2 regions of the Leucobacter tenebrionis genome follow, and region 2 is predicted to be linked to the other one. Evidence: predicted binding sites of a transcription regulator. Region 2 holds the regulator's gene; the other holds the start of a gene.
The links. The regulator LexA, encoded in region 2, represses DNA repair genes until DNA is damaged. The targets are predictions, from matches to a motif close to TCGAACANNTGTTCGA.

Region 1: KVY00_RS11450 (phosphorylase family protein) is a predicted target of LexA. The motif match lies at 10,707-10,722, and genes of this name have one in related genera.

Annotation. Positions count from the first base shown of each region.
Region 1 is NZ_CP082322.1:2,496,745-2,511,817, reverse strand. Features, by position in the region: gene KVY00_RS11480 (HTTM domain-containing protein) at 1-558, opposite strand, end outside; gene KVY00_RS11475 (DUF5819 family protein) at 555-1,436, opposite strand; gene KVY00_RS11470 (choice-of-anchor G family protein) at 1,637-5,377, opposite strand; gene KVY00_RS11465 (helix-turn-helix transcriptional regulator) at 5,813-8,410, shown strand; tRNA gene KVY00_RS11460 (tRNA-Ser) at 8,493-8,583, shown strand; gene KVY00_RS11455 (IS1249 family transposase) at 8,698-9,771, opposite strand; gene KVY00_RS11450 (phosphorylase family protein) at 10,045-10,602, opposite strand; gene KVY00_RS11445 (hypothetical protein) at 10,923-11,228, shown strand; gene KVY00_RS11440 (S-ribosylhomocysteine lyase) at 11,378-11,869, shown strand; gene KVY00_RS11435 (nucleoside phosphorylase) at 11,980-12,732, opposite strand; gene KVY00_RS11430 (amidohydrolase) at 12,839-14,269, opposite strand; gene KVY00_RS11425 (SDR family NAD(P)-dependent oxidoreductase) at 14,330-15,073, opposite strand, start outside.
Region 2 is NZ_CP082322.1:770,061-785,133, forward strand. Features, by position in the region: gene priA (bifunctional 1-(5-phosphoribosyl)-5-((5-phosphoribosylamino)methylideneamino)imidazole-4-carboxamide isomerase/phosphoribosylanthranilate isomerase PriA) at 1-6, opposite strand, end outside; gene hisH (imidazole glycerol phosphate synthase subunit HisH) at 33-710, opposite strand; gene hisB (imidazoleglycerol-phosphate dehydratase HisB) at 707-1,315, opposite strand; gene KVY00_RS03670 (histidinol-phosphate transaminase) at 1,326-2,423, opposite strand; gene KVY00_RS03675 (hypothetical protein) at 2,478-2,891, opposite strand; gene lexA (transcriptional repressor LexA) at 3,154-3,813, shown strand; gene lipB (lipoyl(octanoyl) transferase LipB) at 4,001-4,735, shown strand; gene lipA (lipoyl synthase) at 4,732-5,898, shown strand; gene KVY00_RS03695 (methylenetetrahydrofolate reductase) at 6,193-7,098, opposite strand; gene KVY00_RS03700 (uroporphyrinogen decarboxylase/cobalamine-independent methonine synthase family protein) at 7,095-8,351, opposite strand; gene metE (5-methyltetrahydropteroyltriglutamate--homocysteine S-methyltransferase) at 8,348-10,684, opposite strand; gene hflX (GTPase HflX) at 10,807-12,474, opposite strand; gene KVY00_RS03715 (transglutaminase family protein) at 12,471-15,073, opposite strand, start outside; gene KVY00_RS03720 (DUF58 domain-containing protein) at 15,071-15,073, opposite strand, start outside.

The sequences.
Region 1 (15,073 bases), 1.7 Mb from region 2:
GAAGCTGATCCACCCGATGAAGAAGACGGGGAGCACGATCCTGAACCGCCAACCGAGCGCGAACAGCACCGCCAGCACGATGAGCAGGATGTAGAGCACCGTGAAGGCCGCATCGTTGGCCGCGACCGCGTGGAACGCGCTGAAGAGCCAGATCTTCGGGAAGTCGCTGACCGGCTCGGCGATCTCGCCGTTCCAGGCCGACCCCGATCCGAACGTGTAGAGGCGGGTGCTGAAGTTCGAGACGAGCAGCCCGAAAGCGGTGACGCCGAACACGATGCGGGTGACGGCGATGCCGTAGAGGGCTTTCTTGCCGTTGAACAGCCAGTTCTCGAAGAAGGCGAGCGCGTCGCCGATCGTGTTCGCGAACGAGAGCCAGGCGGCCGCGATGATGCTGCCGATGAACGAGAAGAAACGCGCCACCGGGGTGCCGGCCTGAGCGGATCCGGATCCCGATCCCTCCCCCGATCTCACGGTCTCGAGGCGATCGGCGTCGTTCGCCGCCGACCCCGCGCGTTCGGCGCCGGGTGCGGCCTGGGTGCGCGTACGCTGCTTGCTCATCGCGTGATCCTCTCGAACTGACCGCGGAACACCTCGGCGAAGTTGCCGTCGTTCTGTCCCTCTTCGACGATCGGCGCCCGCCAGCCGGGCAGCACGACGGTCGGCTCCGGGCGCTGCGCCTGCGGGTTGTGACGCTCGGCGAACGGCACGATGTTCTGGCGGCTCACCCTGAACTGCACCTTCTCGACGTCGTCGCCCCAGATCGCGCGAGCCACCTGGGTGGCGTAGGCCGTGGTGCGGTGCTCCTCGGCGAGCAGCTTCGTGATCTCGGCGGTGTTGCCGGCTTGCGCGTTCGCTCCGTCCGCGGCCTGCGGATCCGGCTGCTTCTCGAGAGCGGCCTGCAGGCCGACCTCCCAGTTCTCGACGACGAAGTCCCCGCCGACGACCGTGCGCTGGTTTGCGTACAGCTTGTCGTAGGCGCCCTTGTAGTTGGAAGCGACCTCGCTCGACTGAATGCCGGCCCTGGGCGGGAAGAGGTTGTATCGGATCATCGACAGCTCGACATCGGTAGCGCTCACCCAGCCCGTCTCGCTGCCGTCGGCGAGGGTCGCCCGCACGTTGAAGTGATAGTCGCCGTTGATCGGCTCGGGCGCGAACACGCTCCACGACTGGCCGAAGAAGGGGATCATGTAGGAGCTGAGGGTGCTCTGCCCGCCCGGCACGATCTCGCGGGCGTTGGCGCTGTACGGCGCGATCCACAGGAACGACGCCAGAATATGCCACGCGGTGAACAACGCGGCCGCGAGGGCGACGAGCCGTACCCAGACCTTGGGCTTGGGGGCGGGCTTCGCCGGGGGCGCCTCACTGCGGACCCCGGCATCGTCCCGAGACGCCGCGGAAACCGGATCTTCGCGCTCCGGTGTTCTCGTGTTCGGCATGGCTCCCCCATAGCTCTCAATGCGTGTCAAAACTCGATGCGGTGCGGTCGCCTTCTCGATCCCCTGCGACCACAGTGCCTCCACTTTATGGGGTGGCGGCGTCTCCCGAAAACCAGAGCGTGGCCGGGGTCGCCGATCGGCGTCCCCGGCCACGCGGATCGGGGGCCGCGCCCGACGGCGCGACCCCCTCACCGGTTATCTCAGCGGCCCGCGTTCGCGGTGCGGCGCCTCGCGACGACCACACCCGCGGCTCCCGCGAGCAGCAGCATCAGACCGGCGGCGGCGATGAGGCCGCCCTGGTCGGCACCGGTGCGAGCGAGATCCTTGGCGCTGGCGTGAGCCGCACCCTCGGACGCACCCTGGCTGCTGGCCGAAGCGGAGGCCGAAGCCGCCGCGTTGGCCGTCGATGCAGCCTTCGCCTGCTGGCTGGCAGCGGCCTCGGCGGCGGATGCCGCATCAGCCTCGGCCGTGGCAGCGGCAGCGGAGGTCGCATCGGCTTCGGCCGAGGCGGAAGCCGTGGCCGAGGCGGTGGCGTCAGCGGAGGCCGACTGGTCGGCGCTCGCCTGGGCCGCAGCGCTCGCAGCGACGTTGGCGTCAGCCGAGGTGTCCTGCGACGCGTTCTGCGACGCATCAGCCTCGACGTCGGCGCTGGCTGCAACCTGGGCGGCGGCCTGAGCCGCAGCCTGGGCGCTGACGTCCGCTGCAGCGGAGGCCTCAGCGGTTGCCGAGGTCGAGGCGTCGGCGGTCGCCGAGGTCTCAGCAGCGGTCTCAGCGGCAGCGTCGGCGGAAACATCGGCCTGGGCCGATGCGGCTGCCGAAGCAGACGCGTTCACATCAGTGTCAGCGTCGGCCTCTGCCTCAGCCTCAGCGCTCGCGCTGGGGTCGGCGTCGGCGGTCGCGGTCGCGTCGGGATCGGCCGTAGCCGTTGCAGCTGCGCTCGGATCAGCATCGGCGCTCGCATTCGCGTCGGCCGAAGCCGAAGCAGAAGCGGTGGCCGACGAGGTCGCCTGCGCGGCAGCCTCCGAGGAGGCCTCCGAAGCAGCCGAAGCGTCTGCGTTGGCAGCGGCCGAAGCAGCAGCCGACGCATCGGCATCCTGAGCGGAATCAGCGGTCGAGTCGGCCGAGGCCTGAGCCGAGGCGGAAGCCGCGGCCTGCGTGTTCGCCGAAGCCTCGTTCGAGGCGTCAGCCGTCGCAGCGACCTCAGCAGCGGCGTTCGCGCTCACATCGGCGGCAGCCGACGCGGTCGTGTTCGCGTCCTCATCGGCAGCGGCCTCAGCGGCAGCCTGCGCGGCAGCGGTCGCCTCGTTGTCAGCAGCGGCATCAGCCGAAGCCGATGCGGAAGCCGAAGCGTTCACATTCACGTCGGCGTCAGCAGTCGCGTTCGCGTCAGGATCAGCCGTCGCGGTCGCAGTCGCATCCGGGTCGGCCGTAGCCGTCGCGGTCACATCCGGATCAGCGGTCGCCGTCGCGGCAGCGGTCGGATCGGCCGTCGCGTTCGCGGCGGGATCAGCCGAAGCGTTCGCGGTCGGATCAGCCGACGCATCCGCGGCCGGGTCAGCCGTCGCGGTCGCATCCGGGTCAGCCGTCGCGGTCGCATCCGGATCAGCGGTCGCGGTCGCGGCAGCGGTCGGATCGGCCGTCGCGTTCGCAGCGGGATCAGCCGAAGCGTTCGCATCCACATCGGCCGATGCAGCAGCCGAAGCGGTGGCCGACGAGGTCGCCTGCGCGGCAGCCTCCGAGGAGGCCTCCGAGGCAGAGGCTGCATCCGCGGTCGCCGCAGCCGAAGCAGCAGCCGACGCGTCGGCATCCTGAGCGGAATCAGCGGTCGAGTCGGCCGAGGCCTGAGCCGAAGCAGCAGCAGCAGCCTGCGTGTTCGCCGAAGCCTCAGTCGAGGCCTCCGCGGTCGCAGCAACTGCAGCGGCAGCGTCAGCGGTCACGTCTGCGGCCGCCGAAGCGGTCGTGTTCGCGTCCTCATCGGCAGCAGCCTGAGCCGCGACCTGAGCCGAGGCGTTGCTGTTGTCGTCGGCCGTCGCCGAAGCGGATGCCGAAGCCGAAGCGTTCACATTCGCACCGGCGTCGCCCTCGGCCTCGACGACCGTGCTCGCGTCAGCGGTACGACCAGAGGTCTGGCCCTCTGCGGAGAAGTCCGCCTGGCCGACCGGGTAGTCGGCGGGGACATCCCAGCTCGTCGCGATCGCGCCGTTCTCATCGGCGGTCACCGTGGTGGTGGTGCCGTCGGGGAGGGTGATCTCCACGTCCTCTCCGGGCTCGAATCCGGTGCCGGTCAGCGTGACGGTGCCGCCCTGCAGCACCGGGTTCGGCGAAGCCTGGAGCGTCGCCGGCACCTCGTCGAGAGCGTCGACGGTCGACGATCCGAGCTGCAGAGCCACAGCGCCGTTCGTCGCGACGTTCGGCAGGAGGCTGATGCTCAGCGCGCGAACCGTGAAGCTGCCCTCGCCGAAGTCGCCCTGGCCGCCGGCAAGCGTCGGCTGCTCGTTGATCGTGATGGTCAGCAGGTTCTGCAGCAGCGGCTCGAGCGCGGAGATCACCGGAGTGACAACGCCCTCGACCACGGTCATGAGCGCAGGCTGCACGTTCGCGACGGCAGTGCTCACGAGCGGATCGAGAATCTCGCCGCCGATGGTGGTCAGCGTCGAGGTCAGCAGATCGACGACCGGCTGCAGCAGCGTGCCGATGTTCACCGGAATCGGAAGGCCCGGCAGCAGAGCCACACCCTCGACGTTCACAACCGGCGCGTCGTATCCCTCGGCGCCGATGAGGCTGCCGATGCTGGTGTTGACGGTGATGGGTCCCTTAGCCACATCGAGCGTCCCGAGGAGGTAGTTGACGCTCAGGCCCACCTCGATATCCAGGGTCACCGCGAGGTCGTAGATCCCCTGAGTGATGAGGTCCACGGCCTTGGTCACGAGGGAGTTCGGGCCGTTGCCGATGAGCGCGTCGCTCACACCATCGAGAATCGCGGTGACAGTGGCATCGTCGAGCACCTGGGTGTTCGCGGGGAGGGTGCTCAGGCTCGTCGCGCCCGAGCCATCCACCACGAGCCGATCCAGATCCACGTGGATCGTGCCGTCGGCAAGGCTGATCGAAACCGATCCCTCGGCGTTCTCGAGCGGCGTCTGCAGCAGCGCCTCACGAACCTCGCTCGTCAGCGACGTCGTGTCGACACCGAAAGCGTTCAGCTGCGCATCGACCAGCGGGAGCCCGTCCAGCGAGTTCACGAGGTTGGTGATCGCGGTGCTGAGGGCGCCGCCGTCCTGAATCGCCGATTCGATCGGTCCGAGGATGCCACCGACCGCGCCGTCGATCTCACCGGTGAGATCCGCGACCAGCGGGCTCTTCACATCGAGACCGAGGCCCGAGAACATGTACTCGCTCGTGACCTCGCCCGAGACGGAATCCGCCCGGGATCCGAGTGCACCGATGCTCACCGAAGCTTCGCTCAGCACCGTGTTCACGAGTTCGTCGCTCAGCACCTGCCGCAGCAGACCGGTCGCATCGAGCTTGCCGCGCTCGAAGTTCGCGCCGTTTCCATCCGCATCGACATCGAGCGAACCGTCGGCGTTGATGAGTCCGGAGGAAGCGGAGGACTCCGTCAGCGAGGGCGACGACGACCAGCTCGAGATCGCACCGAGGTTGCCGAGATGCAGCAACCCGCCGTTCGTGCCATCGCCGATCAGCGGAAGGTTGACCCCGCCGAGGTCGACGTTGAGCAGCCCGAGGGCCTCGAGATTGAGCGATTCGGTGTTCGGTCCGGCGTTATCCGGGAACTCGCTGAGCGAGGACGCAGTACCTGCTACGTCCAGAGAGAGCGCATCGAGCCACAGAGCGTGGCCGTGCGCCGCCGAGTCGGCGGTGACGTCGACGGTGTCCGCCGAGGCAGTGAGCGGCGCGATCGCCACTCCGCCTGCCACAGCGGTCACCGTCGCCGCGCCGAGCGCAAGAGCACGGAAACCGCGTCTGCGGCCCCGTCTCTTTAGTTCGTTCGTATTTTCCAAGAGACTCCCCAGTCATCTCGTTATTTGGCAATGGTCCAGTGCGCGCCTCCACCGCCGCACGAGGATCGCGCGGGACACAGAGACACCCGAACTGAGACTCTCAGCAAAGGTTCAGGAGGTCCACGAGTCTCCGCAGCCCGCACGTCCGCACCGACCACTACTCACTCAGAGACCGATGACTACTGAGAGATAAGAACCGCGACCCTGAAATGATGCGGGCGTGTCGCGTAACGGAACGGCCACGCCGTGCGCAGACGCCGGAAGCAGGCCCGAAAAACCATCTAGTGTGGTGCATGTTCAGTAGCACATTTGTTGGGGAACTTTTGTGGGTGACCTACTGGCCGATCAAGGGGGAGCATCATGCAGGGGGCGATCGAAGCGACCGGCGAAGAGGTCCGGGAGACGATCCTGCGTCATGTTCTCAGTAGCTCCGATCCGGTCCTCGTGACGGGGCCGAACGGCAGCGGCAAATCCCACCTGCTGCGCTCGCTCTCAGCGTCTCTCTCCGAGCACGATGTACAGCACTTCATCGTCGAGGGCACCGACCCCGATGCCGCGCAACGCATCGAACAGCTGCCGCCCGGCGCGCTGACCCTCGTCGACGACTGCGAATTCGCCTCGTCCGAGGCGCTGCAGGCGATGGCCGAACGCGTCGCCGCAGGATCGAACGTGCTCGCCACGATCACCGAGTCGTCCGCGTCCACGGGGTACGGCGAGCGCATGCGGCGCCTCCACGAGCGGTTCCCGGAGGCGAGGAGCATCCTCGAGCGCATCCAACCGATCCGGCTCGAACCGCTCTCCGACGACCGGATCGCCCGGCTCGTGCATCGAGCCAGCCCCGAGCCGCTGTCATCGGTGACGGTCGCCGCCATCCAGCAGCTCTCCTGGGGGCTGCCTGGCGCCGCACTGACGCTGCTGCAGTTGCACCGCAGCGGATCCCTCTCGAGCACGCCGCGCCCCAAGATCCTTCGCACGCACGCCTCCGACCTGCACCTGTCGACGCTGCACCACCCCATCCGCATCGCCGAATCGCAACTCACCTCCGAGCAGATCGCCGCGGCCATTGTGCTCTCCGAGATCGGCCCGCGCAGCCGCAGCGGTATCGCCGACGTCTTCGGGGCGGACACGCAGTCGAGGCTCTTCGACAGCGGCCTCCTGCTCCCCCACCCCGACTCACCCGGGCTCTTCGGAGTGCCGGGGCTCTACGCCGCAGCCGTGCGCAGTCTGACCACACCCGATACGCTCGGCCGCGTTCGGCAGAGCACCGCCGCCCACCTGCTCTCGCAAGAGACCTACGGGATCCCGCTCCCCGACCACGAGGCGATCTTCTGCGCCGGCGTACTCAGTCGCAACGATCGCTCGATCGTCTCCGATCCTCTGCTCAGCGAGCAGCACACGTCCTTCCTGAAGCGTGTGATCGGTGATCTCGTCAGCTTCGGCGAGGGCGCGAGGGCCCGCGATCTGCTCCTGCGCCTGGGGCAGCAGGGCCCGGGCCTCTGCTCTCTCGCCCGCGCGAGACTCGTCACCGTGCTCCGCGACGCGCACGTGGGGCTGCAGTCGCTTCTCGGCGCGACTCCGCCGCATGGCAACTGCGACCTCCCGCCGACGGAGCCGGAGAAGAGGATCGCCGCAGGCTTCCTACGGAGCAATCTGGCGGCGGAGGCCGGCCTGCCGTTCGAACCCGATCCCGATATCGCTCCCGACGATCCGGAGTGGTCGGACACACAGCTGGTGATCCGACGCTGGAACGACGCGGAGCCGCTCGCCGAAGACGCTCCCGAACTGCTGCGGATCGCCCGCACCCACCCGCGACCCGAGATCTCACTGCTGGCGCAGCAGTTGCTCTCCTTCGAAGCGGCGCTGAACGGCGTGCGCTACCGCTCCTTAAACGTCGACGATGTCGAACCGCGGATCGCCCGCCTCGCGGTCCACGCCTCCGAGAGCCTGCGAGATGTCCTGTCGACAGCAGTCGTCGCGCAGAGCATCATCCGGTTCTTCTCACCCGGGCCCGGCGATGATCCCCGGTTGCGCAACCTCGTCGACCGACTCCCGGGATCCTCCCGCCACCGCATCTGGGTCACCCACCTCTTCGCCGCCCGCACGGCCTTCCTCCACGGCGACCTGACGCGCTCGCTCTTGGAGTGGGTGGGTTTCGCAGACCATCTGCCCCGCTTCATCGCCTTCCGCCTCACCGACTTCATCAGAACGGTGAGTCACCTGTCGTTCGATCAGGATCAGGACCCGCAAGCGCTGCGGCTGTACAGCACGCAGGTGCTCATCTACTTCTCCGGGCAGCTCGACAGCGTACGGGCGGAGGCCTTCGCCGATCCCGCATCACCCGCGGGCCGCGCGCGAATCGGCTCGGGGGACCCTGCAGAGCTCGAAGCGCTGCCGCACCAGGGCCCGATCCGCGCGCACCTCGAGGCCCTGCGCGCCCAGAATCCGGCAGCCCTGCTCCGCGCGGCCGAGAGCCTCGAGTCCCTCGGATTCCGGGCACCCGCGGCGTACGCTCTGCGGGAAGCCCGACGCATCTTCCTGCGGCGTCGCGCGAGCGGCAGTGTGACCGCGACCGATGCGCGCCTCGCCGCGCTACGTGCCGGCGCCGCGCGAAGCGTGCCCTGGTTCAACGCCGACGCGATCTCCACGCCGCCTCGCGAACGGCTCACCCCGCGCGAGACCGTCACCGCGCAGCTCGCTGCCGAGGGCCTCAGCAACCGCGAGATCGCCGAGCGCATGCGCTGCAGCGTGCGCACCGTCGAATCGCACCTCGCGCAGGCGCGCGCCAAGCTCGGAGTCTCGAGCAGAGAGGCGATGAAGGCGCGACTCGGCAATCTCATCAGCGGTGAGGAAGCTCGTAAGGCGAGTACGGGAGCCGGCTCGTCGGGGTCGGGGGCCGTCCCGGGTTCGGGAACCGGGTCGAGGCCCGGATCGCCCCTGGCCACGACCCGCCGCCGCTGAGATCCGCAGCGCTGCCCTCGGACACGCCCGATATTCCCGCCTCGATTCGCGTTGCGCAACCGGATGCCGTATTCTTTTTCGCGGTGACGTGTCCGAGCGGCCGAAGGTGCGACTCTCGAAAAGTCGTGTGCGGTAACCCCGCACCGTGGGTTCAAATCCCACCGTCACCGCCAGAATGAAGGCCCCGAGATCCTTGAGAAATCAACGGATCCGGGGCCTTCGTCATGCGTCTCGCGCGTCCCGTCGCGGGGTTACCGGCCAGAAAGAGTGGATGGCGTTGGGCGTGTTCAGGCCCGGCCGGCCCAGCCGGTTCGTTTCCAGAGTCCTTCGCTGGCATCGAGGCCGGTGTCGTAGAGGGCGGGTCCGGTGGGTTCTTCCTGTGGTTTCGGTGGTGGCTTCTGCGGTTCCGGAGCGGCAGTGTTGAGTGCCTCGTCGAGTGAGAGTTCGTGCAGGGTGAGGAACCATTCCGCGGCTCGCCTGCGGTGCTCCTCGCTCATGCCGCGGTGACGCTTGAGGAGGTCTCGCAGTTGCGCGTTCACGCCGCCTTCCAGCGGGGAGGTCGTGCGTGGGTTCCCGTAGATGATGTAGGTGAACAGCAGGTTTTTCCTGACCACGTTGCGGACCAGGAGCCAGGCTTTGCGGAGTCGGTCATGGGTGAAACCGAAGTTCCCGTTTCTCAGCAGAGTTCGTTCGCGGGTGAGGTGTCCGAATGCGCGCCACCATTCATCGAGTCGGATCTGCCACGAGATCGCGGCGTCCTCGTCCCAGACCTCGCCCAGCTGCATCACGAGCTGGCGCAGGGCGCGCCCGGCTCTGGTGCGTGGATTCCTCGTGAGGTGCCGGGTCACGTTCAGTTGCAGGTGGAACAGACAGCGTTGATGCTGCGTGTGCGGCCATGCCTGCCGGAGTGCGGACGGGAGCCCGCTGCCACCGTCCGAGACCAGCACCCCGGGAGACGGGATCTGCTCGAGCAGCGCGGCCCAGGCTGCGGTGGTTTCCCCGCCTGACCACTGCCAGGCGAGCACCCGGCCGGTGTCGGAGAGCGCGATCAGCAAGCACCACGATCCGATCCAGATCCCATCGACCATGACCGCGTGGAAGATCGTCTTGCAGGGCGGCAATGTCGGCCGCATGCCCCAGCACCAGGCCGTTCTACGGCGGAACGTGCGCCCGGTCCGGGTGCCATCGATCTCGGGTTGAGAATGCTTGCCCGTGAGCCAGGACACGAACTCGCGCAACTGCTCACGCTGGGTGAGATCGGGGCGTTTCCGAACGCTCGAGGTGCCGCAGTTCTTGCATCGCCAACGCTGTGTTCCTGAGGGGTGTTTCCCGTTCTTCACGAGTTTGGTCCCGCATAGCATGCAGAAGGTCGAGTTCAGGGGATTCGGCACAGTTAAGGGTGCCGGGGTATAACGATCCCGGTTTTACCGCGTGTTCACGCGGCTAGACGCCGTTTCCATCCACTCTTTCTGGCCTATAACCCCCGTCGCGTCGGCCACACCGAGATGACGCATGCGGCCCCTCATGCGGCGACGCAGGGGCCTCACGCGTCATGTGAACGACGCGGACGGGCGTCATTCGAACGACGCGGACGACGGGCGTCAGGCGAACGCGCCGAACAGCGCAGACAGACCTCAGGCGAGCCGGTCCCAGAACTCCCGCAGCTGCTCGCTCTTGCGGAAGACGATCGTGTCCCACTCCTCGTCGGTGGTCGCGCTGTCGGCGAAGTCGGACGGCACCTTGAACAGCTGCAGCGGCACCCCGAGACGCTCGCACACGCTCGCGTAGGCGTACGCCTCCATATCGACGAGCGAGGCGCCGAGACCGGCGATGCGGGCGCGCTGCGCGTCGTTCTGCACGAAGACGTCCCCGGTCGCGATCACGGCGGTGCGCTCGGGGGGCAGGATCGCGGGGCCCGCCGGACGCAGCTCCGGCGAGGGCAGCGAGAAGTCGTGCTGCACCACGCCCGTGATCTGGTAGACGTCCTCGAGGCTCGGTCGCTCCGGGCCGTCGCTCACGACCCCCGCTGTGCCGAGCACCACCACCTGGTCGATCCCGCCCACTGCGAGAGCGGTCGCGAGCGATACCGCGGCGTTCACCTTTCCCACGCCGGTCACGAGGTGCGGCACGTCGGCGAACGCCGACGCCTCGTCTCGGTGCGCGAAGACGAGCAGCGTGGTGGGCTGTGGCATGGGAACTCCTCACGGCGCGGGTCGCCGATCGACGCGGATCTCGGGGATTCCGCGTGCCACTGCGAGGACGTGGCGGAGGAATCTTCGACCTAGACTAGCGTTTTTCGAAGACTTGTTCTAAACTGGAGCACTGAGCTCGTGAGCGATACGCGTTTCCGCCCGAAGCAATCGGACAGATTCAAGGCGTCGAGAGATCAACTCCGCGAGTCCCGCGAAGCTCAGCAGCACGGCCCGGCCCTTCCACACGGCCGCCTTGGCATGAGCTGTGCGCACACCGCAATCCGGCGCACCACGGTGGTGCGCCTTCGAAAGGACTCATCATGGAAACCACCAACATCATCGATCTGCAGCAGAGGCGCGAACGCCCGCTGCGCACCCCCTACCACTCGCTCGGCGCCGACCACGAGATGCTCGTGCCCGACTGGGCGCAGCACCGCTCCGTGTACCGCACCCAGGGCCGCACCCTGTACCTGGTCGAGACCGACCGCCTCGATGAGGCCCGCGGCGATCTTCGTCGCCTCGACCGGGCCGGCTGGGAAGTGCACGTGACGGAGGATCCCGAAGCTCCGCGCGGTTCCCGTGCCCGCATCGCCCTCACACGGCGCGACCTCGTTCGCGCAGCCTAGTCACCCCCGTGTGAGTCGGTCGCGCGATCCGCGCACCGGTTCATCCCAGTGGGAGTTGCGACATGCCGCCTCGGTCCTTGCGAGGCGGCGCGCTGCGACTCCCGCTTCGCGCTCAAGCCACCCGTGCGGCTCCTCGCTACACTGGCGGCATGAGCGATGTCGAACTTGCCGAGGTTGAGAGCTTCTCCCTGGATCACACGAAGGTGCTCGCCCCCTACGTGCGCCTGATCGGCGTGGAGCACGGCCCGAAGGGCGACGCGATCTCCAACTACGACATCAGGCTCGTGCAGCCGAACCGGGGAGAGATCCCGACCGCCGGCCTGCACACCATCGAGCACACGATCGCCGGGCTGCTGCGCACGCGCCTCGACGGGCTCATCGACATCTCGCCCTTCGGCTGCCGCACCGGCTTCCACATGATCGTCTGGGGCGAGCCGACCCCGGAGCAGGTGGGCGCGGCCATCAAGAGCTCGCTAGAGGATCTGGTCGAGCGCGTGACCTGGGACGACGTGCCCGGCACCGAGGCCGTCAGCTGCGGCAACTACCGCGACCACAGCCTGCACTCCGCGAAGGAGTGGGCGAAGCAGGTGCTGGATCAGGGCATCAGCCTCGACGCGTTCGATCGCTCCCGCCTGGCATAGCCTCTGCGCCGCCAGAAGGAAAAGACAGAACGGGGAGTCCCATATTGCTGCGACCCGCACTCGGGCAGCAGCAATATGGGACTCCCCGTTCGTGCGCGAGCGGGCGGCGTCTACGCCACGAGCACGTCGAGTGCGGTCTCGAGCGCCCCGTCGACCGCGCGGGTCACGACCTCGCGGTAGGGGTCGTAGCCGTCCATCGACTCGTCCTGCGCAGCGAGCGGGTTGCCGTCGATCGCGAACACCGCTCCGGTCTCGATGCCGTGCAGCGAAGCGATCACGAACAGCGCAGCGGCCTCCATCTCGACCGCGACGATACCCGCGCGCTGCCACATGCGGTGGTCGATGCCCGGGATCACGTCGCTCGGATAGAACATGTCGCCCGTGAGCACGATGCCGCTGTGCACGTCGAGGCCGGTCTCGGTCGCGGCGCGCTTCAGCGCGATCGTGAGCTCGGGTGTGGCGAGGGCGGGAAACTCGGTGGGCACCAGCTGGTGGCTCACCCCGTCGGCTCGCACCGCGCCCGTCGCGACGACGATCGCGCCGTCGACCACGTTCGGCTGCATCCCTCCCGCGGTGCCCGAGCGGATGATCCGTGTCACTCCGCCGCGGGCCAGCTCCTCGAAGCAGACCGCTGCACCGGCCGCGCCCACGCCGTGCGAGGCGACCGTGACCGGAACGCCCCGGTGCGTGCCGGCATACACGTGGTACTCGCGGTTCGCCGAGAGCTGCCGCACGTCATCGAGGCGCTCGGCCACGCGGGCCGCACGGGCGGGATCACCGACCACCAGGGCGCGGTCCGCGAGATCGGAGACGCGAGCGCGCAGGAGCGGGAGTTCGGCGTCGGCGGGAAGTCGTACGGGCATGTGATTGGCCTTTCGGTCGGGGCGATCAGGGGCTGGGGATCGGGAACTGAGGGTCGGCAGGAGCGGATCCGCGCGACCTCTTATATTCCGCAGGTCACATATTCTCTCAGGCGGCTCCCGCGCCCGCTCCCCCAGCTGCGGCCCGCAAGCGGGCTCGCGCCTGGGCTGCGCGAGCACGGATCGCGGGGGCGTCGAGCGTCAGGTGCTCGCCGTCGGCGTAGATGTGCCGCCCGCCCACGAAGACGTGCCGCACGTCGGCGCCCGTCGCACCGAAACCGAGGTGAGAGACGAGCGCGCCCGGCTCAGCCGCGAGATCGAGCGGAGTGGCTGAGGATCCCGCTACGTCGAGCGCGATCACGTCGGCGAGCCGCCCGACCTCCAGAGCACCGGAGTCGGGGAAGCCGATCGCCTCGGCCCCGCGGCGCGTGGCGATCTCGAGCATGTCGGCGGCCCGCACGATCGACGCGTCCTGGTGGGCGCCGCGATGCAGGATGGTGCCGGTCTTGATCTCCTCGAACAGGTCGAGGGTGTTGTTGCTGGCGACCGAGTCGGTGCCCAGCGATATGCGCAGCCCGGCCCGCTGCCAGGCCGGCAGCGCCGCGATGCCGTTGCCGAGCTTGAGGTTCGAAACGGGGTTGTGGCTCACGGCCGTGCCGGTGGCGGCGAACAGCTCGATCTCGCTCTCGGTGAGGTGCACGCAGTGCGCCGCGAGCACGTCGGCTTCGAAGAAGCCGAGCGCATCGAGATGGGCAGCGGGGGTCGCACCGTACTGCTCGGTGATCTGCGCGACCTCCGCGGCGGACTCCGAGATGTGGGTGTGGATCGGGATCCCCCGCTCGATCGCCCGCGCGGCGATGTCGCGCAGGAAGTCGGGCGGGCAGGTGTAGGGGGCGTGCGGGCCGTAGGCGATCCGGATCTGCGCATCGCCCGCGTATCGCTCCGCGAGCGCCTCCGTCTGCTCCGTCGCCTCGGCGCCGTTCCAGGACGAGACACCCGGGAAGCCGACCGCTTCAGGTGCGAACGACGCCAGCGCGACCATCGCGCGCATGCCCGCGGAGCGCACCAGCTCGATGAGCGGCTCGTCCCAGTGGTACATGTCGGCGAAGGCGATCGTTCCCGTCTCGATCATCTCGACCATCGCGAGTTGCAGCCCGACCTCCACGTCCTCATGGGTGAGGTGCTGCTCGAGCGCCTGCACGGCGGCGAGCCACGGCATGAAGCCCTCGTCGTCGGAGACGCCGCGCAGCAGCGTCATCGCGGAGTGGGTGTGACCGTTCACCAGGCCCGGCATGAGGACGTGCCCCGTGAGGTCGTGCGTGACGCGGCCGGAGTGGGCGGGCACACCCGTCTCATGGACGCCCGAGACGCTCTCGAACCTCGGAGCGCCCGGATGCGCGCCGTCGAGATTGGCGATGCTCTCGGGCCTCGCGGATCCCGCGTAGGTGATGCGCCCGTCGGCATCGAATGCGAGCTCGGCGTCGACCACCACCCCGCCCGGGGTGAGCATCGCGTCGGCTCTCAGTACGGTCTCGGTCATCGCGCCTCCCTGTGATCCACGCCCACTGTATCGCCAGCCTCGGACGGGCACGACGATCCGCTACCACCCGGGGGTGGCGAGCATGCCGCCGTCGACCGCGAGATCCTGCCCCGTGATGAACGAGGCCGCCGGCGACGCCAGCAGCACGCACGCGTTGCCGATGTCGGCGGGCGTGGCGAGGCGGCCCAGCGGGGCATGCGAGATCCAGCTCTCGACCCCCTCGGGCCACGCCTCGGCGAGCCCCGGCCGCTCCACGAGCCCCGGCGACACCGTGTTGACCCGGATCCCGGCCTCTCCGAGCTCCAGAGCGGCCGCGCGCGCGTGCATCACGAGCCCGGCCTTCGCGACCGCGTAGTGCGCGTGCGCAGCGGCGGGCCGGCTCGCCTCGATCGAGGCGATGTGCGTGATCCAGCGGTTCGGGCGGCCCCCCTCGACAGGATCAGGGGACTCATGAGGCCCCGGGGCCCGCATCGCGGCAGCCGCCGCCTGCGACAGCTCGAACACCGCGCCGAGATTGGTCGCGAGCACCTCGTCCCACTCCTCGCGCGACGTCTCGGCGAGAAGCGCGAGCGGCTGGATGCCGGCGTTGTTCACGAGCCCGTCGAGGCCCCCGAGCGCCCGCACCGTCTCCTCCACGAGCCGCGCCGCGGCTCCCGTCTCCCCCAGATCGGCGCGCACCGCGACGGCGTCGGAGCCGTGCTCGCGCAGCTCCTCCACCAGGCGGAAGGCGGTGTCGACCGACGCCGACGATGCGCCCCGATAGTGCACGGCGACGCGAGCACCGGCCGCGGCGAAGCGCCGCGC
Region 2 (15,073 bases):
ACTCATGCGTACGGTTCTCCTTGATATTCGAATCAGAGGGTCGAGATCCAGTTGCGCAGCAGCTGGATGCCCGCCTCGCCGGACTTCTCGGGGTGGAACTGGGTGGCGCTCAGCGGTCCGTTCTCGACGGCCGCGATGAAGCGCTCGCCGTGCTCGGCCCAGGTGACGACCGGCCTGGTCGATTCGCCGCGCCCCTCGATCGTCCACTCGGTCGCGGCGTAGCTGTGCACGAAGTAGAAGCGCTCCTCGGCGATGCCGCGGAACAGCACCGAGTTCTCGGGCGCTTCGACCGTATTCCAGCCCATGTGGGGCAGTACGTCGGCTTCGAGCTTGCGCACGGTGCCCGGCCACTGGCCGAGCCCCTCGGTCTCGATGCCGCGCTCGACACCGCGCTCGAACATCACCTGCTCGCCGACGCAGATGCCCAGCACCGGGCGCCCCCCTGCGAGTCGGCGGTCGATGAGCTCGTCACCGCGCACCTCGCGCAGCTGCCGCATCACGGCGTCGAACGCCCCCACCCCCGGCACGAGCAGCCCGTCGGCCTCGGCGACCGCGCGCGGGTCGCGGGTCAGCTCGACCTCGGCGCCCGCCTTCGCGAGCGCCTTCACCGCCGAGTGGACGTTGCCGGAGCCGTAGTCGAGCACGACGACGCGCTTCCTGCCACCTCCCGAGGGTGCCGAGGGACCGGCCGCCGCGACGCCCTGGGTCACAGGGCGCCCTTGGTCGAGGGGATGCCGGCGACGAGCGGATCCAAGGCCTTCGCCTGACGCAGCGCGCGCGCGAAGGCCTTGAACTCGGCCTCGGCGATGTGGTGCGGATCCCGCCCCTCGACGAGTTTCAGGTGCACGGTGAGCCGCGCGTTCAGCACGAGCGCCTCGAAGAAGTGGCGCACCATCGACCCGGTGAAGTGGCCGCCGATGAGGTGGAACTCGTAGCCGGCCGGCTCACCCGAGTGCACGAGGTACGGACGGCCCGAGATGTCGACCACCGCCTGCGCCAAGGCTTCGTCGAGAGGCACGAGCGCGTCGCCGTAGCGGGAGATGCCGCGCTTGTCGCCGAGCGCCTCGAGAAGCGCCTGGCCGAGCAGGATGCCCGTGTCCTCGACCGTGTGGTGGACATCGATGTGCACGTCGCCCTTCGCCCTCACCGTGAGGTCGGTGAGCGAGTGCCGCGCGAGCGCCGTGAGCATGTGGTCGAAGAAGGGCACGCCGGTCTCGATGTCGGAGGCGCCGGTGCCGTCGAGGTCGAGGCTCAGGCTGATCTGCGACTCGCTCGTCGAGCGTTCGAGCGAGGCGGTGCGTGCTGCTGCGGTCATGGGCTCGATTCTATCGGGCATCCGAGCGAGCGTTCTCGGGAGTGAGGGCCGTGATCGCCTCGATGACAGCCGTGGTCTCGGCCTCCGTACCCGCTGTGATGCGTAGATGCCCCTCGATGCCGAGGTTGCGGATCAGGATGCCCTGCGCGCGCAGGGTCTCGAACACGCTGTCAGGGTCGGAGAAACCGCCGACGAGCAGGAAGTTCGCGCCCGAGGGGTGCACCTTGTAGCCGAGCCCTTCGAGTGCCGCGGCGAGGCGATCGCGCTGCTCACGGATATCGGCGACCGTCGCGAGCATCTCGGCGGAGTGGCGGATCGCCGCGGTCGCAGCCGCCTGGGTGAGCGCGGACAGGTGATAGGGCAGCCGAACGAGCCTGAGAGCGTCGATCACGGCGGGATCCGCTGCGAGGTACCCGAGGCGCACGCCCGCGAAGGCGAATGCCTTGCTCATGGTGCGCGACACGAGCAGGCGGGGGCGCCCCGGTAGCAGGGAGACCGCGCTCTCCCGCTCGGCGTCGAACTCGTGATACGCCTCGTCGACGATGAGGATGCCGTCGAACGCGTCATAGGCGGCGAGGATCACCTCGCGATCGAGCGGGGTGCCCGTGGGGTTGTTGGGGCCGCACAGGATCGCGATATCCGGGCGATGCTCGCGCAGGGCCTCCTGGACCAGGTCGGGGGTGAGTGCGTAGTCGTCCGGGCGCGGGACCGCGACCCACTCGGTGTCAGTGCCGGAGGCGAGCAGCGGGTACATGGAGTAGGTGGGAGTGAAGCTCAGCAGCGAACGACCCGGTCCGCCGAAGGCCTGCAGAATCTGCTGCAGTACCTCGTTCGAGCCGTTCGCGGCCCACAACTGGTCAGGAGTGAGCCCGTGTCCGAGGTATCCGGCGAGAGCCTCGCGCAGTTCGGCGAACTCCCGATCGGGATAGCGATTCACCCCGCGCACCGCATTCGCGAGGGACTCCACGATGTCGGCGACCACGATCTCGGGAATCGGATGCGTGTTCTCGTTGACATTCAGGCTCACCGGCACGGGATCCTGGGGCGCGCCGTAGGGCACCTTGCCGACGAGATTAGCGCGGAGAGGAAGGTCGCTCAGACTGGTCACCGAACCATTCTAGAGCCGCAGGGCCGGAGCGCCGTGGACGCGCTCTCCTGCACCTCAGGCCGCGAGCTCCTCGGACTGGAACACCGCCGGGCTGTCGGAATAGCGCAGCGGCACCGCGATCGCGTCGCCGGCCTCAATGCCGGAGCCATCGAGCTGATTGAGCTGCACGATCTCGGCGACCAGGTCTCGAGGATCGGCCTCGGGATCGAGCTCGGTCGCGAGCGACCACAGCGAAGCCCCGGGCTGCACCACGACATAGTGGAACTGCTGGTCGGAACCCTGGCCCGCAGCGCCGACCGATGCAAGCGCCTGAGGAGCCGCGAAGGTCGCGATCAACGCCAGCAGCCCCGCGAGGAGCACTGTGGCGAGGAAACCGAAGACCACACGCCCGCGACGGGTCAGACGAAGCTTCGCGCCCGTCGTACGTACCGGGTGACTCTCCTGCTGCAGAACCGCCTGTGCGCTCATGGTGGCTTCTCCGTTCTCTCCGATATTCGCGAGTAGCACGTGGGCGCGAACATCTGTTTCGAATATATCTTCGATAGATCGAGACCGCAAGCAGAGATTCGAATATATGTTTCGATCTTTTCCGCGACACTCGAACACTTGTTTGGCAGTGTTCGAGCCCAGCGGCTAGGGTTTCGATCAACGGGATCACTGAACCAGCAACCACTGACATTCATGGATCCACCCGCATCGACACCGCCCTCGGGCCTCGGAAAGGACTGCGATGAGCGACGCGCCCCCCGCCCGGAAGCCCTTGAGCGAGAAGCAGCAGGCGATCCTCGAGTGCATCGCCCGCTCCGTCGACACGCGGGGCTATCCGCCCAGCATGCGCGAGATCGGCGACGCAGTCGGCCTCTCATCGCTCTCGAGCGTCACTCATCAGCTCAGCCGCCTCGAGTTGGGCGGGTACATCCGGCGCGACCCGAACCGCCCCCGCGCGCTCGAGATCCTCGTCGAGCTCGCGAGCACGAGCGCTGCGGTCGCGGAGGCTCCCGTTCAGCAGGTGGAGGAGGCGGCCTACGTTCCACTCGTCGGGCAGATCGCGGCCGGCGTCCCGATCACAGCGGATCAGCAGGTCGAGGAGATCGTGCCGCTCCCCCGCCAGCTCGTGGGCGACGGGCAGCTCTTCATGCTCCGGGTCATCGGAGACTCGATGATCGACGCAGCCATCTGCGACGGCGACTTCGTAGTGGTGCGACAGCAGCGCGAGGCGGAGAACGGCGATATCGTGGCGGCCATGCTCGACGGCGAGGCCACCGTGAAGGTCTTCAGGCGTCGCGACGGGCACACCTGGCTGCTTCCGCGCAACAGCGCGTTCGAGCCCATTCTCGGCGACCACGCCGAGGTGCTCGGCCGCGTCGTCGCGGTCTTCCGCTCCGTATAGAAGGCCGTCACGGCTGCAGAAGTTCGCAGCGCAGAAGTTCCCAGCACGGAGGTTCGCAGCACAGAAGCTCGCCACCATCTAGAAGCTCGGTGCATCCGAGGGAGCGCCACCGAAACCGGAGCTCGGCATCGACCCGGCTCTTTCACCCGCTTTGATTTGTTGAACTCGGTACAACTAGTCTGGACTCATGTCCTCCGTCGCGCCAGCCGCCTCCGTCGCCCCCGCTGCGAAGATCCAGCAGCCCCGCCCCGAGCAGACTTCCACCCAACCGCCCGCACTCGACCCGATCCGCGTCGTCAAGGCGGGCTTCGCCCCGCAGCTCGTCCCCTACGAGCAAGGACTCGAGCTGCAGACCCGGGCTGCGGAGAGCATCCGACGGGGCGAGAGCCGGGGCACCGTGCTGCTGCTCGAACACCCTCCGGTGTACACGGCGGGGCGCAGATCCGCCCCCGACGAGTACCCCCGCGACGGCACCCCGGTCGTACCGGTCGACCGCGGCGGCAAGGTGACCTGGCACGGCCCCGGTCAACTCGTCGCCTATCCTGTGGTGCGACTGCGCGAACGGCTGGGCGTCGTCGACTTCGTGCGCGAGCTGGAGCAGGTCATCATCGACGTCTCGGCGGGCTTCGGCGTCACGGGCATCCGCGTGCCCGGCCGCTCCGGGGTCTGGGCTGATCGAGGCGGCGAGCTCGAGAAGTTCGCCCAGATCGGCATCCACGCGAGCGACGGGATCGTGACCCACGGGCTCGCACTCAACTGCTCCAACAGCCTCGAGGCGTTCCAGAACTTCGTGCCGTGCGGCATCACCGACGCCGGGGTGACGACGCTGAGCGAGCTCGCGGGAGGTCGGATCACTCCGGAAGAAGTCGCCCCCGGTCTGACCGACCGCCTCACCGCCGCCCTCGAGGAGGTCGCCGAATGAGCGCGGTCAACCTCGGCAGGCCGCTCGCGGAGGTCCTCGCAGAGCGGGACCAGGCGCAGGAGCAAGGCCCGGCGCAGGGGCAGGATCTCGGTGGAGCCGAGGATCGGGATCCTCGTCCCGCCGATCCGGCTCTCCCGGCCCCGGCTGCACCGCCCCTCCCAGCACCGGCCGCTCCGGCCCCCGAGGGGCGCAAGCTGCTGCGCATCGAGGCGCGCAACGCCGAGACGCCGATCGAGCAGAAACCCGAGTGGATCAAGACCCGCGCCCGTCTCGGGCCCGAGTACACCGATGTGCGCTCGCTCGTGCAGCGCGAGGGTCTGCACACCGTGTGCCAGGAGGCGGGCTGCCCCAACATCTACGAGTGCTGGGAGGATCGCGAGGCGACGTTCCTCATCGGCGGCTCGATCTGCACCCGCCGCTGCGATTTCTGCATGATCACCTCGGGCAAGCCGCTGCCCCTCGACACCGACGAGCCGCGGCGCGTCGCCGAGTCGGTGCGCACGATGGGTCTGCGTTACGCCACGATCACCGGCGTCACTCGCGATGACCTGCCCGACACGGGCGCCTGGCTCTACGCCGAGACGATCCGCCAGATCCACGCCCTCAACCCCGGCGCCGGCGTCGAGTGCCTCGCCGACGACCTCGGCGGACGCCCCGAGGATCTTGCGCAGGTGTTCGAGGCCGCGCCCGAGGTGTTCGCCCACAATCTCGAGACCGTGCCGCGCATCTTCAAGCGCATTCGCCCCGGGTTCCGATACGAGCGCTCGCTCGACGTGATCGCGCAGGCACGCGACGCCGGCATGATCACGAAGTCGAACCTCATTCTCGGTATGGGCGAGGATCGCCGCGAGATCACCGACACGATGCGCGAGCTGCGCGACGCGGGCTGCGACATCCTCACCCTCACGCAGTACCTGCGGCCGTCGAAGCTGCACCACCCGGTCGACCGGTGGGTGCGGCCGGAGGAGTTCGTCGAGCTGAAGGCCGAGGCCGAGCAGATCGGCTTCGCGGGCGTGCTGGCGGGCCCGCTCGTGCGATCCTCGTACCGGGCAGGGCGGCTCTGGGCTCAGACGATGGCGGCGAAGGGACGCCCCGTTCCCGCCCACCTGCAGCACCTCGCGGAGCGCGCCGCCGCCGATGACGCCTTCCTCCAGGCGGTGTAGCGGATCCTGCGGGAGTGCGAGCCGGAGCTCCCCAGCTCGCACTCCCCCGCTGATGTAGACCTCCCGCACCGGTGTAGACCTCTCGCGCGGTACGAGAGGTCCACACCGGTACAGGAGGTCTACAACGGTGCGCGCGACGCGCCCGGCGCGAGGCGCGAGGCGCGCGGCGCGAACGGCAGGGCGACGCGAACGACGCGGCGGCGCAAACGGCGCGGCGACGGAAACGACGCGGGCGGCGACGGAAACAGCGCAGCCGAGGAGGGATCCCGCAGCCGGCGGGCGGCGACGGAGCCGTCAGGCGACCGGATCGGGTGTGAGCAGCTCGAGCTGCCGCAACACGGCGAGCACCTGCTCGTGCCGGTTGAAGGTGTAGAGGTGCACCGAGGGCGCCCCGCCAGCGAGCAGCTCGCGAGCGAGCTCGACCGTGTGCTCGACCCCCAGTTCGGGCGCGTAGCCGCCGGCCTCCTCGAGCGCCCGCTCGAGACTCGCCGGCGCCGGCCGCCCCGCCAGCGAGGCCACCTTGCGCAGCTGCGCACTCGTCGAGACCGGCATCAGGCCGGGGAGGATCGGGATCCGCAGGCCCGCGCCGCGGGCATCGCTCACGAATCCGAGGTACTCATCGGGCCGGAAGAACAGCTGCGTGATCGCGAACTGCGCCCCCGCCTCCTGCTTCGCGATGAGCCACTCGATGTCCTCCGCACGAGACCGCGAGAGGGGGTGCCCGTTCGGATAGGCGGCCACTGCGGTGCGCCCGACGCTCGTGAGGGGCGGGCGTTCGGCTCTCGCCTCGGCGATCAGGTCGACGAGTTCGAGCGATGACAGCGATCCACGCACGGCGGCGTCACCCTCATCGAGACCGCGCGGCGGATCCCCGCGCAGCGCCAGGAAGTCGTGCACGCCGGCGTCCATCACGCGATGAATGGTGTCGCGCACGGCATCGCGAGTCTCACCCACCGTGGTGAGGTGCGCGAGCGGCAGCGCGTCGGTGTGGTCGCGCAGGTAGCGCAGCAGGTCGAGCGACGCATCGCGGTTGGATCCGTTAGCGCCGTAGGTGACCGAGATGAAGTCGGGGCCGGCCGCGGAGAGGTGCTGCACGGCGTGCCCGAGGGCGAGCGCCGCGGCGCCACTCCGCGCGGGGAAGACCTCGAACGAGAACCTCGCGCGCGTGGGGGCGCTGCCGACGAGCGGGAGCGGGCTCACGACGCGGCCCCCGCGCTCGCGACGATTCCAACGGCCTCCGCGCCGGCGACAGCACCCGCACCCGGACCCCCGGCTACCGCCGCACCCTCGGCACTCCCGGCGAGCGCTTCGGCCGCGAGCGCCGTGCCCCGCACCCGAGCGGCGATCTTCGCCAAGGCCACGTCGCGTGCGAAGTCGGGCGAACCGTGACGCGGCTTCTCGTCGACCAGATAGGGCGAGAAGCCGCAGTCGTCGGTGGATCCGAGCAGTTCGGGCGGCACGAAGCGTGCGGCGCGCACCAGCTGGTCGCGGATCTGCTCGGCCGTCTCGAGCTTGGGGTTCGTCGGGTTCGTGACGCCGATGAGCACACGTGGCGCGTCGCCGACGGAGGTTCTCCCCCGCAGCTGCGCACCCACGAGGCGGGCCACCCGATCCGGATCCTTCTCCCCTGCCGCCTGCACCAGGAAGTATCCGGCCTCGATCTGGAACAGCTCGGGGATCAGCTCGGCGTAGTCGACGTCGGCGCTGTGAGCCGAGTCGTTGTCGTTGCCGGGGCAGGTGTGCACGCCCACGGCGGCGCGCTGCTCGGGCGGGAGGCGATCCAGCACCCGATTCATGAGGTCGATGAAACCGCCGAGCGCGTCAGGCCCGGCCCAGGGAGCCCGCAGGTCGCGGCGCAGCGCGAGCCGCCCCTCGGTGAAATCGATGGTGACCCGTGCGGCGCCGGCCGCGAAGCAGCGCTCGATGTCCTCGGTGCAGCCGTCGACCACGTCGTCCAGGAAATCCTCGCGCGAGTACTCGCCGAGCCCGCCCGCCGGCACCATGAGCGACAGCATCGACGGTGAGACGACCGCCTGCTTGAGCGGCAGATCGGTGAGCGCCCGCGCCCCGGCCACGTCGTCGGCGGCCCAGGCACGGAAGCCGAACGGCGCTCTCGCGAGACTCGGGATCACCCGATGGTGCCCGTCGGCGAAGACCGCGAACACCGGCCCCTCGTCGACCCCGTCCGCGTCGGTGCCGAGGGGGTAGCTCGCGAAGCTCTGCCGCCGCTGCTCACCGTCCGTGATGATGGGCGAGCCGGTCTCCGCGAGGCGTTCGAGCGTGTCGCGCACCGCCAGATCCTGCTCCGCCCGCAGCTCGGCCTGCGAGATCAGCCCCGCCTCGGCGTCGAGCACCGCCCGCTGCAGGCGCGCGGGCCGCGGCAGCGAGCCGACGGGCTCCGTGGGGAGCCCGTCGGTCGGCCACGGCCCGCGACCGGTCGGCTGCAGAGTCACGCCGCGCCTTCGCGCACGGCCTTCGCGGCGAGCACGAGGTTGGTGAGGCTCGCCACCGTCTCCTCGTAGCCGCGGGTCTTGAGACCGCAGTCGGGGTTGACCCAGAGCTGCTCGCCCGGGATGCGCTCCGCCGCGATGCGGATGAGCTCCGTCTGCTCCTCGACGCTCGGCACGCGCGGCGAGTGGATGTCGTAGACGCCCGGGCCGATGCCCCGCGAATACCCGTGCTCGCCCAGCGGCTCGACCACGTCCATGCGGCTGCGGGCGGCCTCGATCGAGGTGACATCGGCGTCGAGACCGTCGACGGCGTCGATGATCTCGCCGAACTCGGAGTAGCAGAGGTGAGTGTGGATCTGCACCTCGGGCGCGGCCCCGCTCGTCGCGAGGCGGAACGCGCCCACGGACCAGTCGAGGTACGGCGCCTGACGGTCGGCGTCGAGCGGCAGCAGCTCGCGCAGCGCCGGCTCGTCGACCTGCACGATTCTGATACCGGCCTCGACGAGGTCGTCGATCTCGTCGCGCAGGGCGAGAGCGACCTGGCCCGCAGTGTCGGCGAGCGGCTGATCGTCGCGTACGAACGACCACGCGAGGATCGTCACCGGGCCGGTCAGCATGCCCTTGACCGGGCGATCGGTCAGCGACTGCGCGTACGCCGACCATGCGACCGTCATCGGAGCCGGGCGCGACACATCGCCCCACAGGATCGAGGGCCGCGTGGCGCGCGTGCCGTAGGACTGCACCCATCCGTTCTCGGTGACGGCGAATCCGTCGAGCAGCTCGGCGAAGTACTGCACCATGTCGTTGCGCTCGGCCTCGCCGTGCACGAGCACGTCGAGCCCGATCCGCTCCTGCAGCCGGATGACCCGCTCGATCTCCTCTCTGAGGAACCCGTCGTAGGCCGCCTGGTCGATCTGCCCTCTGATGAACGCCGAGCGCGCCTGGCGGATCTCGGCGGTCTGCGGGAAGGAACCGATCGTGGTCGTCGCGAGATTCGGGATCCCGAGCGCGTCCTGCGCCTGCCGGCGCTCAGCTTCGGAGGCGCGACGGCGATCGGCTTCGGCGACCGCCGCGACACGCTCGCGGATGCCCTCGACGCGCACGCCGGGAGCGGCCGCGCGATCCGCGAGCACACGCTCGGTCTCGGCCAGCTCGGCCTCGATCGCGGCCGTCCCCTCGGTGAGACCGCGGGCCAGGGTCGCGACCTGCTCGATCTTCTGGTCGGCGAAGGCGAGCCACGATTTGAGGCGCGCGTCGAGCTTCGACTCGTCCTCCACATCGTGCGGTACGTGCTGCAGGCTGTTCGACGTGCCGATCACGGTGTCGATGCCGGCCCGCTGCAGGTGCTCGGCGAGCGCGAGCGCCGCGCGCAGATCGGTGCGCCAGATGTTGCGGCCGTCGACGACGCCCGCGACGAGCTGCGTGCCCGCGAACGCTCGCGCGAGCTCGCCCGACCCCAGCGCGTCCTGCGGCAGCGAGCCTCGCACCAGGTCGGCCTGCACGGCCTCGACGGGGAGCGCGCCCAGGCGCACGAGTGCCCTCGACGCATCGCCGTAGGGAGCGGCGAGCAGGATCTGCGGGCGATCGTCGGCCGCACCGAGCACGCCGTAGGCGCGCTCGACCAGCGTCAGGATCTCCTCGCGCGGCACCGGGAGCGAATCCGAGACGAGCGCCGGCTCGTCGAACTGCACCCATGAGGCGCCGGCAGCGGCGAGCGCCCCCAGCAACTCGGCGTAGGCCGCGAGCGCGTCATCGAGACGGTCGATCGGTCTGAACCCCGCGCCGGCATCCTCGGAGGCCTTCGCGAGCAGCAGATAGGTGACGGGGCCGACGAGCACGTGTCGCGACTCGATCCCCTGCTCCCGCGCCTCTTCGACCTGCGCGACGAGTGCGGCGGCGTTCGCGGCGAACGGCGTGCGCTCATCGATCTCGGGCACGCTGTAGTGGTAGTTCGTATCGAACCACTTGGTCATCTCGAGCGGCTGGTGATCCTCGTCGCCCCGAGCCAGCGCGAAGTACACGTCGAGGTCGCTCGCACCGTCGCGCTGAGCGACATCGGCGAACCGGCCGGGGATCGCACCCAGCGCGAGCGTCGCGTCGAGCACCTGATCGTAGAAGCTGAAGCTCTCGGGCACGGCGCCGCCCTCAGCGGGCAGACCGAGCTCGACGAGCCGGGCGCGGGTCGCCGCACGGAGCGCGCGGGCCGATTCGAGGAGCTCGGCCTCGCTCGTGCCGCCCTTCCAGTAGGTCTCGACCGCGCGCTTGAGCTCACGGCGGCGGCCGAGGCGCGGGTACCCGAGGATCGTGGCGTCGGGCAGGGGCGTCGTTGCGGGCATGCTGGTCCTTCGGGTCGGGATCACTGTCTCGGACCCGCCGCGATACCGTGCCGGGTCACCCTCAAGCTATCCGGCACCGCAGACACGGAGCACGCATGTTGCGCCGTGTGAACTACGAAGTGTTACGCCCCCGCGTGCTCGAGATACGGCTCGAGCTTCGACAGCATCTCTGCCGTCACGTATGCCCGCACGCGGGTGCCCTGCTCGACGTACTCCGTCGACAGCACCCGGTTGCGCTCATGCATCTCGGCGACCAGTTCGCCCCGCTCGTAGGGCACGACGACCGTCACCTCGCGATCCGGGACCGGCAGCGCGGCCGCGATCCGGGCGCGCAGCTCCTCCACTCCCTCACCAGTGCGGGCCGACACGAACACCGCATCGGGGGCCAGTCCGTGCAGCACCAGCCGCTGGGACTCGTCGAGCAGATCGGCCTTGTTGAACGCCACGATCTCGGGGATGCCCTGCGCTTCGACCTCGGCGATCACGTCGCGCACCGTGCGCAGCTGAGCCGCGGGATCGGGGTGGGAGCCGTCGACCACGTGCAGGATCACGTCGGCCTCGCCCACCTCCTCGAAGGTGGAACGGAAGGCCTCGACCAGCTGGTGCGGCAGATTGCGCACGAACCCCACGGTGTCGGCGTAGGTGAAGCTGCGGCCGTCCGCGGTCTCGGCGTGGCGCACGGCCGTGTCGAGTGTTGCGAAGAGCTGGTTCTGCACCAGCTCCTGCGTGCCGGTCAACCGGTTGAGCAGACTCGACTTGCCCGCGTTCGTGTAGCCCGCGATCGCGACCGACGGCACCTCGCCGCGCTTGCGATTCGCGCGCTTCGCATCGCGCGCGGGGGCGAAGCCCGCGATCTGCTTGCGCAGCTTCGACATGCGGGTGTGGATCTTACGGCGATCCAGCTCCATCTTCGTCTCGCCGGGACCGCGGGATCCCATGCCGGCTCCCCCGGAGCCCACCTGGCCGCCCGCCTGACGCGACATCGACTCGCCCCAGCCACGCAGACGCGGCAGCAGGTACTCGAGCTGCGCGAGCTCGACCTGGGCCTTGCCCTCGCGGCTCTTGGCGTGCTGGCTGAAGATGTCGAGGATCACGGCGGTGCGGTCGATCACCTTGACCTTCACCACGTCCTCGAGCGCACGGCGCTGCGAGGGGGCCAGCTCGGTGTCGGCCACGACCGTGTCGGCGCCGACGGCGGCGACGAGCTCGGCGAGCTCCTGCGCCTTGCCCTTGCCGAGATAGGTCGCGGGGTCGGGGTTCGCGCGGCGCTGCAGCAGTCCGTCGAGCACGCGTGCACCTGCGGTCTCGGCGAGCGCCGCGAGTTCGCGCAGTGAGTTCTCCGCCTCCTCGAGCCCGGTCTGCCCCGAGCCGGAGTAGACCCCGATCAGCACGACGTTCTCGAGGCGCAGCTGGCGGTACTCGACCTCGGTGACGTCCTCGAGCTCAGTCGAGAGGCCGACGACGCGCTTGAGCGACGCTCGCTCCTCCCGTTCGAGCCGGATCAGGTCGAGGTCGTCGGAGAGACGATCGTGCTCCTCGTCGCCGAGGGCCTGAGCGCCGCCCAGGTCGCGGAACACGGTGGCCGATCCCGACCCGGAGGCGCGGGAGAGCACCCGATCGAGCGGGTCGGCCGGGGTCTGGTGACCGTGAGCATCGGGCCGATCGGAGGTCTCGGGGGCTGAGGTCTCCGGGGCGTCGCCACGCGCGTCATCGCGCTGCTCGCCGCCGTCGGTGCGGTGCTCGTCGGTTTCGTTCGTGAGTGCTGAGTCTTCAGTGAGGCGTTTCGTCATCTGGCCTCCAGTGTACGCGGATCGCGGCCGGGCGTGTCGGCCGTTCGCCCTGGGCGCATCGCTCGTCGACCCAGCGAGCGCGGCAGCAGTGCGGCCCAAGCCCTCGCGCGCCGTCCGGCGCGGGCCCGCAACGCCCGGGTCGCCCTACCCAGGTGCGCGAGCAGCGCCGGCCCGCTCGACCCGCTCAACCCGCCCGGCTCATTCGGCCCGATGGTTCCGCCCGATTCCTCGGAGACGCCGGCATAGCGCTCCTCGACAACCGCCTCCGCGAGCCCCCGTGCCGCGCGCTCCCCGTCGCCGCCCGTTTCTCGGCCGAAGGCCCCCGCCTCCGCGAGGTACTCGACAACGGCCTCCGGTGTGCGCGCCCGAGCCGACGACGTTCCCGGCGTGTACAGCCCCAGATCCACGGCGGTGTCCATGAACTCGGCCCAGGCCCTCGCGGCGGGCTCGTCTCCGCGCGCGATCCCCCGTCGCCGCCCCCGTCTCCGGAGGATGCGCACGAGCGGAGTCAGGCACAGCAACCCGACGAGGGTCGCGAGTACCGCGAGCGGGATCCCGAGCCGAGAGAGGGTTCCCGCTCGCGCGTCTCCCTGGTCGCGCGGGGTCGCGGCCAGGTCGGTTTCGGGGTCGTCGAGCGCTGGATCTGGCTCCTGCGTCGCGGGCGTCGTCGGCTGCGTTGCGGGCGTGTCATCGGCACCAGTGTCCGGGTCGGGATCCTCGCGGTACGGCTCTCCCGTCTCGGCGCGATAGCCGGCGCCGCCCGGAGTGGGTTCGAACGCCGTCCAGCCCTGACCCTCGAGGTAGACCTCGGGCCAGGCGTGCAGCTCGCGCGCCCGCACGGGAGTCCATCCGGTGTTCTGGGCGCGGGCGACGTATCCGACCGCGACCCGGGTCGGCAACCCGAGCGATCGCGCCATCACGGCGTAGGTGGAGGCGAAGTGCACGCAGAAGCCCGCGCGCTGCGCGAGGAACGCCTCCATCATCGAGTACGGGTCGTCGGGGTCGGCTCCGGGTTCGTAGGGCGCCTGCTCGTCGTAGACGAACTCGCCCGAGCGGAACCACCCCTCGAGCGCGCTGGCGGTCGCCCAGGCGGGTAGCGTCGCCTCGCTCAGGAGCATGTCGTTCGCATTCGGGATGATGACCTCGACCTCGTCGCCCGCTTCCGAGAGGTGCCTCACCGTGACTTCGGCCCCGCGCATGCCGCTGACGATGCCATCAGGCCCGATGGTGTCGATCCCGCCCGTCACCTCGGAGAACAGTTCCAGAGAGGCCTCCGCCTGCCGGGCCACCTCCTCCGTCGCCTCGGTGATGGCTGCGGGCAACTCCTCCGGCAGCTCGAGGTAGCGGTCGGGATCGGCGAGCCCGGCCGGGTCCACGCCCGGCGGGAAGTACTGCCCGGCCTCGTCGACCACCCCATCGGCGAGCCGCACACGGTACTCCTGATCCTGCCGGGTCAGTGCGGTCTCGGAGCGCGCGGTCACGGTGCCGTCGCCCCAGATCCACTGCTCGGGATCGAAGGATCCCCGCACTGCCTCGACCCGGTCCGCCGTCGGCGGCAGCGGCAGCCAGGCGCTACGGAGGCCCACGACGCGCACGTCCACCCCCGGCGCCCGGCCGAACGGCCATGCCCCCCGCGCCTCCTCCGCCCGCAGCGAGCTGCGGGAGACGCCGACCGAGCGCCCCTCGGCATCCGGCTCGTCCTCGGGCAGCCAGGTCCCTCGACGGAAGTCGGAGAGCACTGCGAGGGTGAAGCGCGACGGGTTGCCATAGCTGCCGGTGTACTCGAACGCGATCGCGTTGCTGCGCCGGCGCAGATCCTCGGCCAGCGCGATCGTCACGTCGGGCACCCCGGCTGCGACCGGCGAGGCCGAGATCGCATCGGTGTTCCACACCCGATCCCGGCTCGGGGGAAGCACGGCGAGGAAGCCCGCCGCGAGCGCGAGCGCGACACCGGCCGCGGCGATCCCGCGCCACCGACCGACCCGCATCGGAGCCTCCGCCCACAGCAGAAGGAGCAGCAGCAGGCCCGTGACGAGCAGCAGTGACGCGGGCACCCGTAGCGACGTGATGAGCGCGGGCCCGAGCATCACGAGGGCCGGCACGAGGCCCGCTGCGAAGCCGCGCCCGAACCGCACGAGCAGCAGCGACGAGAGCAGCAGACCCAGCAGCCAGGCCGCGAGCACCGCGTCGAGCAGTGCGCCCTCGAGCGTCACCGGCGGCACTCCACGAGCCATCGCCAGGGAGGTCTGCTGGGCGAGCGCACGCGGCTGCGCGAGCCAGCCGACCAGCCGCCCGTCGAGCGACATCCACAGTGCGAGCAAGCCGACCCCGACGATGGCGCCCGACAGCCACGCGAGGGCACGCCGCCCCGGAACAAGCCGCGCGAGCAGGCCCGACGTCAGCAGCACCCCGGCCGCGGTCATCAGCGCCCGCAGCGTCCACGGCGTTCCGACGAAGAGCTCCCGCAGCTCGATCAGCGCGATCGTCCACAGGGCGAAGAGCAGCGCGGAGGCGAGCAGCGATCGACTGGCATCAGAAGGGGCTGCGACCGCCGAGGCCGGGGCCGAGCGCCGGGCACCGGCTGAATCGCGCCGGGTCA